One region of the Bacillus methanolicus genome, then DNA from elsewhere that is predicted to be linked to it. Evidence: riboswitches for the same ligand, from Rfam matches in the RefSeq annotation. Region 1 holds a riboswitch; the other holds the start of a gene.

The links. A riboswitch is a leader RNA that binds a small molecule or an ion and turns the genes downstream of it on or off. The one in region 1 is predicted to bind cyclic di-GMP.
Region 2: linked by a shared signal. The riboswitch ahead of C0966_RS05140 (methyl-accepting chemotaxis protein) and the one ahead of C0966_RS17485 (EAL domain-containing protein) in region 1 are both predicted to bind cyclic di-GMP.

The regions. Positions count from the first base shown of each region.
Region 1 covers NZ_PNFF01000003.1:103,695-113,007, forward strand. The annotation lists gene C0966_RS17455 (methyl-accepting chemotaxis protein) at 1-166, shown strand, start outside; gene C0966_RS17460 (STAS domain-containing protein) at 180-500, shown strand; gene C0966_RS17465 (PP2C family protein-serine/threonine phosphatase) at 500-1,357, shown strand; gene C0966_RS17470 (Jag N-terminal domain-containing protein) at 1,357-1,785, shown strand; gene C0966_RS17475 (DUF342 domain-containing protein) at 1,806-3,446, shown strand; gene C0966_RS17480 (STAS domain-containing protein) at 3,464-3,775, shown strand; gene C0966_RS17485 (EAL domain-containing protein) at 5,055-5,759, opposite strand; cyclic di-GMP riboswitch class I at 5,848-5,930, opposite strand; gene C0966_RS17490 (methyl-accepting chemotaxis protein) at 6,588-8,303, shown strand; gene C0966_RS17495 (hypothetical protein) at 9,279-9,313, shown strand, end outside.
Region 2 covers NZ_PNFF01000001.1:1,012,355-1,021,667, reverse strand. The annotation lists gene C0966_RS05150 (ISL3 family transposase) at 1-880, shown strand, start outside; gene C0966_RS05145 (CPBP family intramembrane glutamic endopeptidase) at 1,207-2,058, shown strand; cyclic di-GMP riboswitch class I at 2,703-2,792, shown strand; gene C0966_RS05140 (methyl-accepting chemotaxis protein) at 3,068-4,813, shown strand; gene C0966_RS05135 (amino acid adenylation domain-containing protein) at 4,856-7,807, shown strand; gene C0966_RS05130 (4'-phosphopantetheinyl transferase family protein) at 7,841-8,434, shown strand; one part of gene C0966_RS05125 (IS3 family transposase) at 8,462-8,720, shown strand; one part of gene C0966_RS05125 (IS3 family transposase) at 8,720-9,313, shown strand, end outside.

The DNA.
Region 1 (9,313 bases):
GGATAAAGTAGAGGTAATAAGACAAGTTGCGAATGAACGCACAGCTGCAACGACAGACATGACTATCACCCTTTCAGATTTACTTCATTCATTACATGGACAATCTAGAGAGTTATCTGACATATCCAACACCTTACTTACATACATGAGCAAATTTAAACTTTAAGGGAGAGAGTATTATGTCTTTAACTGTTAAACAAGAAGAACAAGCGTCAACCATAATCCTTAAAATAAAAGGTGTTTTAGATATTACAACTTCCCATGTAATAGAGCCTTACTTAGAAAAAATTGATAATGATATCAAGATATTAATACTGGATTTAACTGAATTAGAGTTTATTGATTCTACTGGTATTGGATCCATTATGAATGCCATCTATTTATCACAGGAGAAAAATATTCAACTTAAACTTCAAGGTGTTAATGAATTAACTCACCATGTTTTTGAGACAGTTGGGCTATATCAGATTCTAGAAACAATACAAGGGGAGATTCATTAATGTATAAAGACAATCAAATTTATGCCCATGAAGACTCCTCTAATGAACAAAAAATGATGGATAAAACATTACAACGAGAAATTGACTTAGCCAGAAATATCCAAATCCAACTCTTAAATGGAAAAACTCCTGCTTTCGAAGGTGGGGAAGTATCCGGTTTTTCCCTTCCTGCTAGATTAATTGGTGGAGATTATTACGATTTTTACCCTTTAGTAAATGGGAAGATTCGCATTGTTATTGGTGATGTAATGGGTAAAGGTATTCCTGCCGCTATGTTAATGATTTTAACAAGAGGCGCATTTCGTAGTGCAGCTGAAAATACAAAAAGTCCAGGAGAAACTTTATATTCTATTAATCAAGCACTTTATGAAGACTTACGAACATTGAAATCATTTGTAACTCTTTTTTGCGCTGATTGGGACCCAAAAACAAGGATTCTTACTTATGCAAATGCAGGGCATAACCTGCCGCTTTATATCAAAGGTAAAGAGAAAGTGGTAGAGGAACTGCCGAAAGTAAGTGGTATCATGATAGGTGGACTTCCAAATCAAGTGTATAAAGAGAATAGTATTTATTTAAATGAACTGGACACCATATTCTTTTATACAGATGGAATTATAGAGGCTCAAAATAAAGACTGTGAACAATATAAATTGGAACGGCTTATTCAGGCGTTATTAGATAATGTTGAAAAAGACGTTGGAGAGATTAAGAAGAGTGTGATGGAATCAATAATCAATTTTACAGAAGGTGTTCCTCAAAAAGACGATATAACAATGGTTTTGTTAAAGGTGTACAAACAAAAAGTAGATAATACCAGTTTAAATTCTCTGGTAAAGTTAGGGGGAATGTTGTAATGCAAAGTATTGTCTCTAAAGGGAAAAATATAAAAGAAGCAATAAAAGTAGGATTGGAATTATTGGAAACTACAAAAGAAGAAGTAAATATTAAAATTATTCAGCATGAAACAAAAGGCTTTTTGGGAATTGGGAGTAAAGACGCTATTGTGGAACTTACCAAACGTGAAGCTAGATCTTCTCAATTTGAAAAGGAAAATAAGGCAGACCCATTTGAATTAGTTGAACAACTTGTTTCCCAAAAACCAGACGAACAACTAGAACAAAAACAATTAGAGACTGCTTATACTAAAGGCATCATAAATGACGCTGACTTGATTAATAAAGAATCAGACTCTCTTACAGGGAAGGTCTGGGTAAAGAATGGACAAATTTATTGCAAATCTTCCCTACCCATTTTCCAATGGTATCTATTCCTGATAGTATAAAGTTCTATAGAAACAATCAATTGATTAAAGAAAAAACAACAATTATATCTGAGAAAGATTTGTATGAGATCAAAGTAGAAAACGAAGAAAAAGAGACAAGATGGAAAGTCACAATGGATCAACACAAATTAAAAGTTCAATTACATGTTGAGCCTGGATATAAAATTATTCGTACAATCCCGGATATTGATCCGGACCACCACATTGAATTAAAAGTTGAAGAAAAGAAAGAAATTCATAATACCCTTAGCTATAACGAAATCATGCAAAAGTTGGAATCATTAAGGGTGAAACATGGTTTTAACCAAGATGAGATTATTAGAGCAATGGAAGCAACTGAACCAAGTACATTTGAAATTGCAACTGGAATAGAACCGAAGCCAGGTAAGGATGGTTGGTTAGAATTAAAAGTTAATATGGAAACTAATATAGGTCCAAAAGTTACAAAGGATGGCCGTATAGACTATCGGGAAATCAGAACTATACCAACAGTTGAAAAAGGAAAGGTTATTGCAGTTATACACCCGCCAACTCCTGGTCAAATAGGGTATACCGTAACGAATGAGCCTATTGCTCCGAAACAGACATTCCCAATCGTAGTCAAAGGAGGAAACGGGGTTATGGTTGTAGATGACAAAATTGTTGCGATTGAATCGGGTCGTCCTCAACTTGAGCAAAGAGGACAGCTCGTAAAAGTCTCTATCATGCCAAAGCTTACTCATCCAGGAAATGTAGATTTGTCTTCAGGAAATATTCGTTTTAAAGGAGATGTTGAGATATTAGGTGAAGTTGAGGAAAGAATGATAGTTGAAGCTGAAGGGGATATTATCGTTCATAAAACAGTAAATATGGCCAAACTTATAGCTTCAGGAGCAATTGTCACTTTTGGAAACATAATTGGTTCAGAGATTTCAGCAGGAAAAAATAATATGCTAGTTACTGAATTAGGTCATTTATTGGGGATCATTAATCAAGACGTAGAAAAAATAATTGAATTAATCAAACAGCTTACTGTATCTCCTGGATTTAAATCGGATGATTTTTCCCGTGGTGGATTTAGACCATTAATTCGTATATTGCTAGAGAAGAAATTCAAAAATTTTTCTCCTTTAGCTAAAAAGTATGTAGAGGTTGTAAGAAGAGGAGAAGAATATTTATCTGATGATGGATGGAGAGAAGTAGCAGTTTCTTTAACACACCTGTTTTTATCTTTATCAAACGAAGTTACTTCGCTAGAACGGATTATTCAATTATCTCAAAAAATGAAAGAGCTTCATGAAATGAGTAAAACACCTGTCGAACCAGATTCTTATATAACAATATCAAGTGCTATAAATAGTCGCCTTTATTGTAGTGGGAATATACTGATTTTAGGACAAGGCTGCATAAATACCAAAATTCACTCTGGCGGTACTTTAAAAGTTAGCGGCATATTACGTGGTGGAGAAGTATACGGAAGATTAGGTGTTGAAATAAATGAGGCAGGTTCGGAAAGTGGAACTTTAACCATGATTGCCGTTCCAAATGATCAAAAGATCCAAATTAATAAAGCAATGGAAGGTACTACGATAAAGATAGGTAATGTAAAACATACCTTCAAAGAAACTAGATATCATGTCATTGCACGCCTTAATGAAGATGAACGAATTGTTTTTGAATAATGAATGGGGGAAATAAAATGATTAGTTTTTCACTGAATGAAGTTGATGGGAATCTTGACGTAAAATTAGAGGGCGATTTAGATATAGACGGAACAGAAGTAATAGAAGAACAACTGATTCCCACTATGGAAAAATATAAAGCTGTAAATATTAATTTTGCAAATGTTCCGTTTGTAGATTCGACTGGAGTGGGTTTATTATTAAATGTTATACAATCTCTTAATGAAAAGGGAGTAAAGGTCACAATTTCTAACGTAAGACAAGAGATATTTGATATTTTTGAGCTTCTTGAAATTCCTGAAATAGTTGGAGAAGGTGTTTTTGTTTAATTTATTTGTAATCTCTCCTTCACTATTTTTTGTAAGGGGATGACAGTTACCTTTATTAAATAGTTAAAAGCTGTTTATATAATGGTTTCATGAGATGTGGGTAATAGCATAGCTTAATTTAACTGGACAGCCCAAAGTATGGATGTTTTCATGCTATCCTATTTGTGGGCTGTTTTTTATTTCAGTGGAAAGAAGAAACATTCAAAAGAGATTGTAGAAATCGTAAAGGAATATAGTCTGATTGTAGAAACTATCGAATAACTTAAGTCACTATATGGGTATACCAATGCTTGGGATATTAAAAAAGAAGTAATTACGGAGATAAAAGTATATCTAGTGTGAAAGTTAATAATTTTCAGGTCAAATGGTACTTTCGTTATAGTCTTTAACAAAAAAATATCAAATTTGGCTTCACTAATGAGCGAAGCAATGGTCAAATTATTTTGGTTTTTGGATACTTTTTTATCCTCTACATTCCGACTCCTCCTTTACGAAAAAACTAAGACAAACATACCTATTTAAAGATATGTTTGTCCTGGATTTTTCCCATAAGTTATTAATTGGCTAAATCAAATTATATATTGTCCAATATTTTCCCTTCAAGTGTTTTTCGGACTAATGTATCTTTGGTTATATACTTCAAGTATTAGAAGCATGAATTTTCCTCTATACCAAGATCCTTCGCAATCTGTTGAATAGGATATTTTCTTAAGTAAAGATCTTATACAATAGTCCTACTAATGGATATTATTAACGTTAATGGTTGATATTCACTGGTAAATAATTTTAAGGTTATAGCCCTTAGATAATGAAGGATAGATTTTACTTGAATCAGACCACTATATTCATCTCCATGCGGCATGGTTGTACATATTCATTTCCTTTAAAAACAGTTTTATAAAAGTATTCAAGTAAGTAGCCTCTTTATCTTCCAAATATGCTTCAATTATTGAGCTTTATTTCAACAAGGTCTTAACGATAAGCTGTTTTTTAATTCTTTTGTTGCCCATAAGAAAATAGCTTTTCAAAGTTTGGAGTAGGTATCATTAGACAGAACCTTTTCTAGTATTGTGGTATCTCTTAGTAGGTTATTTCCACCTTTGGCTTTTTCAACTTTCAATCTCGTTAACAACTGGATCAACCGTCACTTTATTAATTTTCATTGAAACTTTTTCTGCTTTTTTCTTTTTTTCTTATTTAGAAAGATAAAGCCGGAGGAGAAGTCAAACTTATACCATGTATTAATGATTCGATTAAGATACTATCCAACTTTACCCGCTTAAGAGAGTAATGTAGGTCTCCCAAGAAAGTAACCTTGTGCATACTGAACGCCAAGACTTTTTAAATCAGCTAAACTATCGTTGTCTTCAACCCCTTCAACAATTAATTCGGAGTTGAATTCGCGACAAAAGTGGAGAAGGTAGCGTATAAGATCTTTTTTTTGCTCAGAGTTTCTCAAATCTTCCATAAAATATCTGTCCAGCTTTATGAAATCAGGTTGTAATTCAATCATTGATTTTATGGAAGATGACCCTTCTCCAAAATCATCGATGGCAATTAGGAAACCAAGATTCTTAAGATAAGAAATTGATTTTTTTAACATGTTAAGATTAACGTCTTCATTTTCGTTAATTTCAAATATTAGTTGTTGACTTTTGATTCCGTTCATATTAATAATTTGATTTATAAAGGTACGGAATTTTGGGTTTATAATTGTCGATGGGAAGACATTTAAAAACAAATACCGATACCTTTCTGAATAACCTGCTTTTATGTAGGTTAGGGAAGCTTTATGGATAGACCGCGAATCTAATTCATAAAGCTTCTTTTTCTTTTTGGCAATATCAAACGGAATTTCAGGTGTAGGGAGTGTCTTTGTTCGAAAAAGACTCTCATACCCTACTACTTTCCAATTTTGAATATCATAAATTGGCTGATAATGATGAAAAAATTCATCATTACTAATTATACTGTCGATAAACAAATATCTATCCTACCTCCTTGTGTAAAAATAAAAAGCGCACAATACCAGAAAATGGGATTATGCGCTTTGTTTAAAAGCCCCCACTTCCTTCGGTAGCTCAGCCACCATAGCTTTTGCTTTAGGTCTGTAGCTTTGCGTCCTTACCTTTCGATAAGTTTGCCTTTATCGTTTTTAAGTGAGTTATTGATGAGATTATCTTAAATTATTTATAACAATATTTATAACATATAACATGATAAAAGTATAACAAATTCAAACAAAATTTGACAATTTTTTATATATAGAAATAAATTTATAGATATTTATGATTTTTAATCGATTTTTTTAAGGGCGAGACTTGGTTAAATATTAGTGTGGTGAGCTCCATCTATAGCAATACGTATAAAGTGTTCAATGAGTTTTTTTGTCTGTCGTTGTTACATCCTCGATGACAACCGTATCAAAAAGTTCCTAGAAATAATGGAGTCGGTACTTTTGGCTCTTAATCAGTGTAGAGAACGTTGATTTTTCGTAATGCAAGAGTAACTTGATAGGCTAGCTGCTATCTAGATAGATCGTCACGAACAAATGATCTCCTAACCAAACTGGCAATTCTTCTTCGTAATCATTATTTTTTTAACGGCGCTTTCTTTGTTGTTTTTTCAAATCATAAACAACCCCAACATCTTTCGCTGTGCAAGAGATATGTTCCCGGTGTCCCTGGTTTCGCCCTATTATGGTATAATTCAACAATATATGACAATTTCCGCATTTTCATACAGTAAATTCCAATCGAATTTGATGTAGCCAGATAATAATCATTGAAAAATGAAAGGAGAAATATTTTATATGAAGATGTTGCGAAATCTAAGAATCTATCAAAAATTGTTAATCTTGCTAATCATTACCGCCCTTTCATTAGGAGCAGTAGGGGCAGTTGGATTAAATTATGTAAGAGAAATGGCTCAGAAATCAGAATATACATATAAAGAAAACTTAATGCCAATTCAATGGTTAGGCCAAATTAGAATTAATAACCGCACTCTCGATTCTTATACTTTAGAGCTTTTGATTACCACGGATTCTACACGGAAATTTGAACTGAAAGAAATGATTGACTCTAAGATTGAAGAAATTGATTCAATGATTAAGAAATACGAGAATACACATATGCCGGCTGAAGCTATAAAAAAGTTCGACTACTATAAACAAATCATGAAACAGCTTCGGAAGTCGAGAGAAGAAGTCATTCAATTGGCTTCACAAAATCGAAATGATGAAGCCTACAAGCTTTATTTAGAAAAAGTTGCACCACAACGCACTCTTGCAAATAATACTCTTGCTGAATTAGGGGAGCTAAATGAAAAGATCGCCGGACAAACGAATTCTCAAAATAAGCAAGATTTTAGAAATGCAACCATCATTTTATGTACAGTCATTGCAGCAGCCCTTATCTTTTCAATTGTAGTTGGGATTCTGATTACAAAAATGATTGTAAAACCAACGGAAGAACTGAATAACTTGCTCTCTAAAGCGGAGAAAGGAGACCTTACCGTAAAAGGGACATATCAATCAAAGGATGAAATTGGTGCACTGACAGCTTCTTTTAATAACATGATCAATAGTTTGCGAGGAATTCTTCTTACTGTAAATGAAAACTCACATCAAGTGGCAACGGCATCAGAAGAGCTGACTGCAAGTGCTGATCAAACAACAACAGCTTCAAAACATGTAGCATCTGCCATTCAAGAAATAGCAAGCGCATCCGAAAATTCAAAAACCAAACTCGAGCAAAATGCAGATGCGCTGAAGGAAGCTCTTGAAGGAGTTTTACGAATAGCAGAAAAATCAACGATTGTTTCAGAATTAGCGAGAGAAAGCGAAAAAGAAGCAGAAGAAGGAGGCCAATTTGTAGAAAACAACTTAACTCAAATGAGGTCGATCCATGAATCCATTCGTAAATCCAATGAAGTTATTCAATCCCTTTCACACCGCTCTCAAGAAATAGGGAAAATACTGGATGTCATTAGCGGGATTGCTGATCAAACCAATCTTTTAGCTTTAAATGCAGCTATCGAAGCAGCTAGAGCAGGGGAGCACGGAAAAGGGTTTGCAGTAGTCGCTGACGAAGTAAGAAAATTAGCTGAACAATCGCAAACTTCAACGAAATTGATTGCAGATTTAATTAACAGTATTCAAGAAGATACAGAAGAATCTGTTCAGACGATGAGTGAAATTATGAATAATGCAGAGAAAGGTGTTAAAATCTCGGTTGAAACATCGAATAAGTTTATGCAGATTTTAGACAAAACCCGAAATATCACTCCGCAAATTGAAGAAATAACGGCAACCGTTCAGCAAATTTCAGCGAGTGTGGAAGAAGTATCCACATCCGCCTCTGAAATTGCATTACTTGTCCAAAAAAATTCTGCTAGTTTTGAAGAAATTGCATCGTCAACAGAGGAACAGCTTGCTTCCATGGAGGAAATTCATGCTTCGGCAAAATCCCTTGCCCAAATGGCAGAAGAACTGGAATCCCTTGTCAGCCAATTTAAAATCGAGTGACATAAGATGGTATTCCTTCCAATATTAAACTGCTTAATTTGTCAATTTTGAGCATTTATGCGCTGCTTTTGTCTAAAGAAAATTACCTTCCACATGGCATGGTTTAGAAAAAAAGGGCTGACTCAAGGTCTATCTTTTTATATAGATATGGTTCCAATTTAACAAACATAGGCAGATAAACATTTTATAGCTGTTTCTCTAAAGATTGCTGCATAGTAAACAAGATAGACAGATAAAAAATTCCTGCCCAAGGCAGTATTCTATTCGTAAAAAGTTCTTTCATTGATTCTCCCCAATTCAATTTACAAAAATTCGACACTTTGAATGGAGAATCTTAAAAAAAATTAAAGAAATACAAGAGTAAATAAGTTTCATGGGCGAGCAAGGCAATGACATGGAAGTAATTTTGACATGGGATAGTTGCCTTGCTCTGATAAAGTTTTTCCAAAAAATAAATTGATCATACAGCAAATTTTAGGGAGAATGGCCAGTTACAGCTAGTGTGTTGTCCTTTTGTGTAATATAAGAAAAAGGTTTTTCAGTTTTTCTGTATTATACAAAAAATGGAGAAATTCGAGAAAACAATTGAGGTAGTGGAAAAAAAATGATACGATAAAGATAAATCAAATATCTTTACAATTATTGCGTCGGAAGAACCGCCAATATCCTTTAAGGGATATTGGCTTTTTTATGATTAAGAGGGATATCTAGTGTTGCATAGATAAGTTAAAATGAAAGGGGTCTTTATTGGTGGTCGCACCTCAAAGAGTAATACGTTTTTTATTAGGAGTTCCATCTACCTTTAAGGTGATAGGATTTCTGGTGGGGATTCCTCAAGTTAATATTTTGACGGGGGAACAAAGTCTATCTTTAAGTTGCCGAATAGGAAACAAAGATAAACCTGTCGATATTTCTCCATTCCTGGAGCATGTAAAAGTCGTTCATTAAAAAGTGACACCGAAGGAGAGTTTTCCGTTGATGTATATGTATTTTCGACGAGTAGGAGGAAG
Region 2 (9,313 bases), on a different contig from region 1:
AATGTGCAATGGATCCACTATTCAAGAAGTAAGTCGAAAGGAAAAAGTTCCTTATACGACAGTAGAAAGAATTTTTTATTCCATCGCTAAAGAAAAAGAAATGGAGCATTTAGAACATCTTGATAGTGCTTTAGAAAACAATGAACTAGTCCTTAGCCTTGATGAGATCGCTGTTCGAAAGGGTCACCGATATGAAACCGTTCTAATGGATGCCCAATCCGGCAGTGTTCTTGGTATGGAACATCAACGTAGTTATGATTCTACTCTAACCTTACTCTCCAAGGAGATCCTGGCTAATAAGTGTGTTCAAACCGTTGTCATGGATATGTGGGATCCCTTTCATAAAGCTGTTAAATCTATATTCCCAGAGGCCTGTATCGTCATTGATAAATATCATGTGGTGCAAAAGGTGACACATGCACTTGACCAAGTTAGAAAGAAAACTCCTGGACTAAAAAAGGGACGGTTTAAACTCTTGAAAGGTTCTGAAAAGTTAACGGCTAATGAAAAACAACAATTAGACGAGATGCTCAAAGAGCATTCAGAATTGTCATATGCCTATTTTCTAAAAGAACTCTTTAGAGAAATATACCAAGTGAATGACTATGATACAGCTGATTCACTCTTAGAAGAATGGATTCAACTCGCATGGAGCAGCCCATTTCCTTCATTTCATCAAGTTGCCAAGACGATAGAAAATTGGAAGGCACAAATTTTACAATATTTTCTTACACCTTTTACGAATGGCCGGATTGAAGGTACAAACCATAAGATTAAGAACATCAAAAGACGTGCTTTTGGCTTCAGAAACCTTGAAAGATTTCGGCTACGTGTATTTTTGGAATGTACAGGTAAAACTTATAAAAATCAGGTTGCTTAACCTTGCCCTCCATCAGCTTTCCGCATTGTAGTTGGTAGAATGGAAGCCGTCAAGGAAAGCACTTGACCGCTTCCATTCTACCAACTTAGTGGTCTGCAAGCTGACGAAGGGGCTACTCTAGATTGAGTACCAATCTAGCTAACTTATTTCAGGAATTGTGTGGACATCACAGAATATGGTGAAGAGACTACATATCTAACCCAAATAACATAATATAAGATTTGTAAAGCGGTACATTGTGAACGATAGGGTCATTGTGCACTCGTTTTAAGGTTGCCAGCTTTGATATGGCTTCGTGAACCATAAAAAGGGAGGAGCTATTAGTTATGCACTGGGGAAAGGTAGTTATACATTGTTTGATGTTGGTTATTTTGTTTTTGTTAGCAGCCATTTTTGTGATTCCCCTGACGGATGTGATTGAAAACGGTACGATGCGGGTTGTGGTCAAAGAACTTATACGTATTGGATTTACTGTAGGACTGCTATGGTTGTATGCGCGGCTGTTCTTTAAAAAATCGAGTGGATATTATCGTATTCATAAACTGTTTGATACTGGTGAAATATGGGTATTTGTTGGTTTGGCAATGCCACTTACAGTTATAGCATTTTATCTGCTCACAGAATTCGTCGTTTTTGAAAAGCAAGAACAACTTCATATTGAATCTGCTTTAGCGTTTATCATTGGCTCGTTCTTCACGGCATGCTCTGCCGGGGTGATTGAAGAGATTTTGTTCCGCGGTTATTTGTTTAAGCTAATCGAAGACAAATGGAATGCGATTACCGCCGTTTTCATCACTTCCATCTTGTTCGGTGCTCTTCATTTACTTACTGTGAATGGGTTACAGTTGGTTGATGTGTGCTTGGTACTTATCGCAGGCAGCTTGGTTGGCATTATGTTTTCGCTTATTGTTTATATGGCGGGGAATGTATGGAATGCAGTCGTGGTGCATATCATTTGGAACTTTTTTATTAATTCCCAAATGGTGCAATTTGCTCCTGTGCCCGACAGAAGTCATTCTTCCCTTGTGATGCTCAGGTTAAAATCGGACAGTGTTTGGATTACGGGCGGTACATTTGGGATCGAAGCTGCTCTTCCTGTTATCGTACTATATGTACTCATTATCTGCTGGATTGGATTTCGCAAAACAAAAGTTAGAAGGAATACTGTCACTTTTTAAGGAAAATACAGCAATTATTTTTGCACGTATTTTTTCACACATTGAACTAAACCAGCTGTTAATTGGAACAGCTTTAAAACTTCAATTAAACATACCTTTAGAAAATGTTAATGATATTAATAATTTGTATCAGTTAAGATTAATTTTTTAATAAAAAAGGAAAAAAGAAAATAATACATAGGCGGTCTTTTATTGTCATAAACCAACACACAGGACATGGAATGACAGAGAAAACGACAGTAGGAACAGTAAGATAATAGCAACAGACAGCAACGAATGAACAAATAACACAATGATAGCGATAATGACTAATAATAATGAGATCAGAGATCGCCTGCCGCCAGCACTCTTTGTACATAAGATTCCATACTGTTAGACATTTCAAAAAAAAGTCATTGAGTATTTATCTCAATATTATAGAAGGGATTTCGGATCGGAAAATACCTTTTATCTCTGGGAACTCAACAGAATTTCTTTACTGAAGAAAAATTACGAGGTTAATTGTTCAATACGTTCATAAAATATCACAAATAATAAGAACGATTTGTGACAAGTTTGTGAATATTTTTGAACAAGGTAAAAATTGCCTACCTTTTGCCGATATATATATGGTAAAAGGTTCTCTTTTGGTGTTTTAAATTTTCATATTTATTTGGCAAACTACTCGAAAGGGTAGGACGCAAAGCTAAAGGGGCTACATCTATTTATAATAGACATGCCAGCCAGTTGCACTTCGTCTGAAGTTTCGTTTTGATTCTTTACGAAGTTTTTTATTAAGATGATCTCGTTCAAGCAGCTGCCCTCTTTAGTTTTACTAGACTAGAGAGGGCAATTTTTTTATATAAGTTCAGATTGAAAAATAGACATAAGTAAGATGATCAAGTGAAGTAAAAGAAAAGTCCAAATGTTTTATACATATGTCTGAAAATCAAACTGCATTTATATAAATTCAAGTAGTGAACAAGCATTTACATAAATAATTGCTACTTCTTATGAGGAGGAATAAAAAGTGTTAAAAAACATGAATTTTTTCACCAAGAATATGCTGTTTTCGATAGTGAGTGTTGTGATTGTAGGAGTATCACTTGTTGGGATGGGTTATATTATCCAAGGTAATTTGTTAGAAAATCAGTTAAAACAGCAATCGGAAGAAATTACAAAATCTTGGATGAAGAAGATAGATGTCGATAAAGTAGAACAAGCTTCTAAAACGGAAAATATAAAAAGTAAAGAACATCAAGAGTTAACGACTTTATTAGATCAGTTAAGTGAATATAACCCGAATATTGCTCAAGGATACATATTTGGTACTGAATTGGCGGGGAAGAATGGAAATAAAACATCTATAGTGGCAAATCCTACTGGAATATGGGAGATGTTGCAAGAATCAGGATTAAAAGTAGGGGATATGTATGCTCAGCCTGATGTGGTAGTGGAAGCAATTAAGAAATTAAAGAATGAAAAGAAAGTTCAATTTACTAAAATTTATAAAGATGATTTGGGTACTTGGATGACAATTTTACATCCGATTATAAATAGCAAAGGTGAGGTATTTGCTTATTTTGGAGTTGACATAGATGCTTCAAACATAGAGGAAGGGCAAAAAGATTTATTGTTCAAATCAGGAATCTCGTTAGTTGTTATTTTAATGTTACTAATTGTAGGGCAATACTTATTATTAAAAGTTTCATTAAAGCCGTTAACCAATTTAATGCAAGGTATTGAAGAAGCAAGTAAAGGAAACTTGAATATTTCAGTGAAAGAAGGGAAAGATGAGTTAGGCCAAGTTAATCAAAAGTTTAATGGAATGATAAATGTAATAAAAGGTACGGTAAGTAGAATACGACATACTTCGAAAGAGATTGCCGAGAATTCAGAAAGGCTTTATGCATCGTTTGAAACAAGTTATAAAGCAGCTAACAATATTACAAACTCGGTAGAAATGGTACAAGAATTATTAGAGCGACAAGCTAAATCTATTAATGAGTCTTCGGTTGCGGTGGAGCAGATTTCTAAAGAAGTAATTAGCATTGCCAATTATACGAATGAAGTTTATGAGCTTTCTGAAGGGGTAACACTGCTTTCTGAAAATGGGAAAAAGTCTACTGATAAAGTTGTAGAGCAGATGGAGAAGATTAATCATAATGTAGAAAACTCCGATAAAGCAATCAACGAGCTTGTTACCGTGTCGGATGAAATTCAAGAAATATTACAAGTAATAACCAGTATTTCAAATAATACAAATTTATTGGCATTAAATGCTTCGATTGAGGCTGCTAGAGCAGGTGAGCATGGGAAAGGATTTGCTGTAGTAGCAAATGAAGTGAAAAAATTATCGGAGCAATCTGCAAACTCGGTAGAGAGCATACAAAAACTGATTGATAAAGTAAAAGAACAAATAAATAAAGTAGTAGATTCTATGGAAATCATAAAAAATGATGTGAGTGAAGGTATTGAAATTACAGAAAGTACAAATGAAGTATTTGGGAAAATTTATGAATCTATATTGGAAGTAGCTAAAAAATTGCAAGTAGTCTCTTCTTCCTCTCAACAAATTTCTGCAGGAGTTGAAGAATCGACTGCTATGATTGTTGAATTGTCAAGTAACGCTGAAAATATTACTAAAAGATATGATGATATTGTAGAAAATATCCACGAACAAGAAGCTTCGTTTGAAAATATAAGAGAAACAGTGGGTTACTTAACAGAAACATCAAAAGAATTAAAAAAGCTTAGTGATCAATTTAACATATAATGGTTATTCAACAAGATATTCTACAAGAATGGAGGGCATCAAATGAAAAATATTGTAGAAGGATTTGAATTATCTGTAAAAAAATTTCCGGATTATATAGCGGTTAAAGATAAGAATCGATATTTAACATATAAAGAACTAGATAAAGAATCGTCACGTGTAGCAGTGGAATTAGTAAAAAACGGACTAAAAAAAGGACAGTTTGTAAGCATTTTTCTTAAAAGAAGCGTTGATACCGTAGTGTCCATTTTAGGCATCTTAAAAGCTGGTGGAGTGTATGTACCATTAGATCCAGCTCATCCTGAAGAAAGAAATCGATATATTATCGAAGATACTCAATCACCATTTTTGATAACGAAATCAGATTGGCTAGAAAAAATTAAAAAACTAAATGTAAGATCGAAAAATATACTGTTGGATCGTTTAGATGACAATGATGAAGATGTATCGGTAAACATTCAAGAGAATGATTTAGCTTATGTAATTTATACATCAGGTACTACCGGCAATCCTAAAGGTACTTTATTGAGACATGTCGGGGTATTAAATTTAGTTTCTTGGAAACAGAGAGTGTTCAATATTAGACCGGAAGATCGAGTATTACAGTTTGCTACGTTTAGTTTTGATGCTTCTATACCTGAAACATTTGTTTCCTTATTCAATGGTTCGATTTTGTATTTAATTGATGATGAGGAAAGAATGTCTGTTGAACATTTTCTTAAAACAATCGATAGAGAAGGAATTACTGTCATTCCTGCTATACCGACTGTATTTTGTAACCAGTTATCGAAATATGCTAAAACACATGGTAAACGGAAATTTGGAAAGGTAAGGGCTGTAGGGGTAGCAGGAGAATTGCTAACAGGTGAGGTTGCAAGAAACTTTAAAAAGCAGTTTGGAAATGAAACGACATTATTTAATTTATATGGCCCAACGGAAACGACGGTAGCGGCTTCGTATTATGAGGTACCTGATGAAATCGATGAAAATATGTATAGTGTTCCAATTGGAAAAGCAATTGATGGTACTAAATTATATGTAGTGAATGAGAAAGGAGAGAGATGTAAAGTAGGTGAGATTGGTGAATTGTGGATTGCATCTGTAGGTATATCTTTGGGTTATTTGAATCAACCAGAGAAAACAGCAGAAGTGTTTATTAAGAATCCTTTTGAGGATATTTTTGAAGGAATGGTATACAAATCTGGAGATCTAGTAAAAGAATTAGAAGATGGGAACTTGGTGTTTATCGATAGAAAAGATACTCAAGTAAAAATTCGAGGACATCGTATTGAGATTGCTGAAATTGAGAATCGGATGTGTCAGATTGAAGGAATTCTTGACGCTGTAGTAGTCGTAGAAGAAGACAACGCAGAGAAAATATTAAAAGCTTTTTACATTTCTACGGATGAGTTGAGTCATGCTTTTATTATCAACGAGTTAAAAAAGAATTTGCCGAGTTACATGATTCCTTCTAAAATGAAAAGAATTGAAGAGTTGCCTTTTGCTCCTACAGGAAAAGTAGATAGAAAGAAATTAGCGATGACTGAAGCTGATCGAGTAGTATTAGTAACCGATGACATTGTAAATCCTAGAAATCAGGTAGAGGAAGACATTTTAAATGCGTGGAAAAGGGTATTAAACATTGAAGGAATTGGAGTAAAAGAAGATTTCTTTGAAGTTGGTGGACATTCTTTAAAAATTATTGAAGTATTAGCGGAGATAAAGAAAAAGTATAGAGGACTATTCATCAAGGATTTCTTTGAATTGCGTACAGTAGAAAAATTAGCCGCAAAAGCAATAGAAGAGCACAAAAAAGAGGTTCAAGTGAAAGAAACAACATTTGTACAATTAAAAGAATATCCTGTGTTGAAAGTAGATAAGATCTTACCAAAAGTAAAGAGTGTGGTATTAACAGGGGCAACCGGATTCCTCGGTAGTCACTTATTGAAAAGATTGGCCGATAAGAAAATTCATATGTATGCGATTGTGCGAGGAAACCAACCTGAAGAGCGATTGAAAGAAAAGTTGAATACATATTTTCACATGGATATGAATGAGTATATTCACGTGGTGAATGGAAACTTAACACAGAGATTTTTAGGGTTGCCTGTAGACCAGTTTAAGGAGTTAGCTTTTAAAGTTGATGCTGTTATACATAGTGCTGCGGATGTTCGACATTTTGGTGAGCGGGAGCATTTTGAGAAAGTCAATGTAGAAGGTACGAAACATGTGTTAGAATTATTGGATGTGAATCCTGATTTGGTATTCCATCATATTTCAACGGTAGGAACTGTGGAAGATTTACTATTAGAAGGAAAGTGGATGGAGTTACAAGGAAAAACCAATATTCCGGAGGATTTGCAATTAAATAATGTGTATACAGACACGAAATTAAAAGCTGAGAGATTGGTTTTAGATAAAGTCAAAGAAGGCTATCAAACATTTATTTATAGAATGGGAAATTTAACGGGAAGAGCATCTGATGGAGTATTTCAGGAGAACATTGAAAGTAATGCATTTTATCGGATGATGAAATTGATGATATTAGTTGGAAAAGCTCCTGATGTAAATTGGATGGTTGATTTTACACCTATTGATTTTGCTAGTGCAGTTGTAACGACTTCTGTACTGAAAACTCAACATGATAGACGGGTCTATCATGTTAATCATCCAGAACCTATTCATTATCGTAAATTTATAGATTTATTGAATGAAGTGGGTTATAAGGTAGAATTGATGGATAAGATAGAATATGAAGAATTTGTATTAAATCTAGAAACTTCTAAGGAAGCTAGAAATTTATTGGTTGCACAATTAGACGGTGACGGTGCGAAAGATTCAGAAGCGGTCTTTGATAGCAGGGATACGATGACTTCTTTGGGAATAAAAAATATTCCTGAAATCAATAAAGAATATATGAAAAAGTTATTAGATCATGCTTTCGAAGTTGGATTTATTAAGGTTAATAAATTAGTAGAAGAAGTATTAGTGTAATGCTGATACTTCTTTTTTATGGTGGTATGTGGGATGGTGGATGTATATATATTTCAAGACTGGAAGTATTGCAAAAAAGAAATAAATGAGAGCATCATCACCGATAAAGAACAGATGTATATAAAGAAGTATGGAAATGGTAGAGAATCCATACTTTCTTTACTTTTAGTAAAGTCTGTTTTAGGAGAAGTGGAAATTTGGAGAGATGAAAGGGGAAAACCTTTATTAGTTAATGATGAACGATTTGTAAATTGGTCTCATAATGAAGAGTATTGGGTATTAGCAGTTAGTAGAGAAGGTCCTGTTGGTGTGGATATTGAGTCGTTAGGTAAAGACTATCAAGAAGAGGCGTATGGTTGGATTTTACATGATGAGGAAAAAGAACGGATGAAACAGGGGGTGAAATTTTCTGAAATATGGACAAGGAAAGAGGCTTATGTAAAGTATCTAGGGGTGGGAATTGATGAAGATATGAATAAGTGGAATTCTTTTGATAAGGATTTTATAAAGTCTTTTAAATTTAAGAATGCCGTTATTAGTGTATGCGCTGAAAAGATTGACAAGATCAATGTATATGTAAACGGGTATGATGTTAGACTAAAAAGTAGACACAGATTATTATTGTAATAATAGACTGAAAAATGAGGTGTCTACATGACAAAAAATCAAAGGCGGTACGAGGAAGACTTTAAGCGTCAAACTGTTCGTTATATTTTGGAGGAAGCGAAATCCGTTGCACAAGTTGCCCGTGAGCTCAAAATAAACGAAAATACTCTTCACGGCTGGGTGAAAAAATATAAGCAAGAACCTGAAATATCAGAAACCCAAACTTTTCGATCTGAAGACCACGAAGTTCGTGAATTGAAGAAACGTATTCGGGATCTGGAGGAGGAAAACTCCATATTAAAAAAGGCGATGCACTTCTTCGCGAAAGACCATCGGTAAAATATTCATTTATCCATGAACATCGCTTCGATTACCGATTGGAGAAGATGTGCGAGGTATTGAAAGTTTCTCGAAGCGGTTATTATAAATGGCGTGATCGTCCCAAAAGTGCTAGACAAGAACGTCGAGAAGAATTGACGCAGGAAGTGCGTCGTGTGTATATCGAATCCCGCCAACTGTATGGGAGTCCAAAGGTTACCAAAAAGCTCAATCATGAAGGAATTAAGGTTTCACAGAAGACGGTTTCCCGCATAATGAAAGAAGAGGGAATGAAGTCTCGTACCGTGAAAAAGCATAAGGCAACCACTAACTCAAAACATAACCATCCGGTCCATGAAAATGTCTTAAACCAAAATTTTACTGTTACAAAACCAAATGAGGTGTGGGTAGCTGATATCACATATGTTCCAACGGATGAGGGTTGGCTTTATCTAGCTAGTATGATGGATTTGTATTCAAGGAAAATAGTCGGCTGGCATATAGACTGTTCAATGAAAAAGGAGCTAGTGTTGAGCGCTTTAAAGCAAGAAGCATATCAGCGTCAACAACCACAAGGATCTA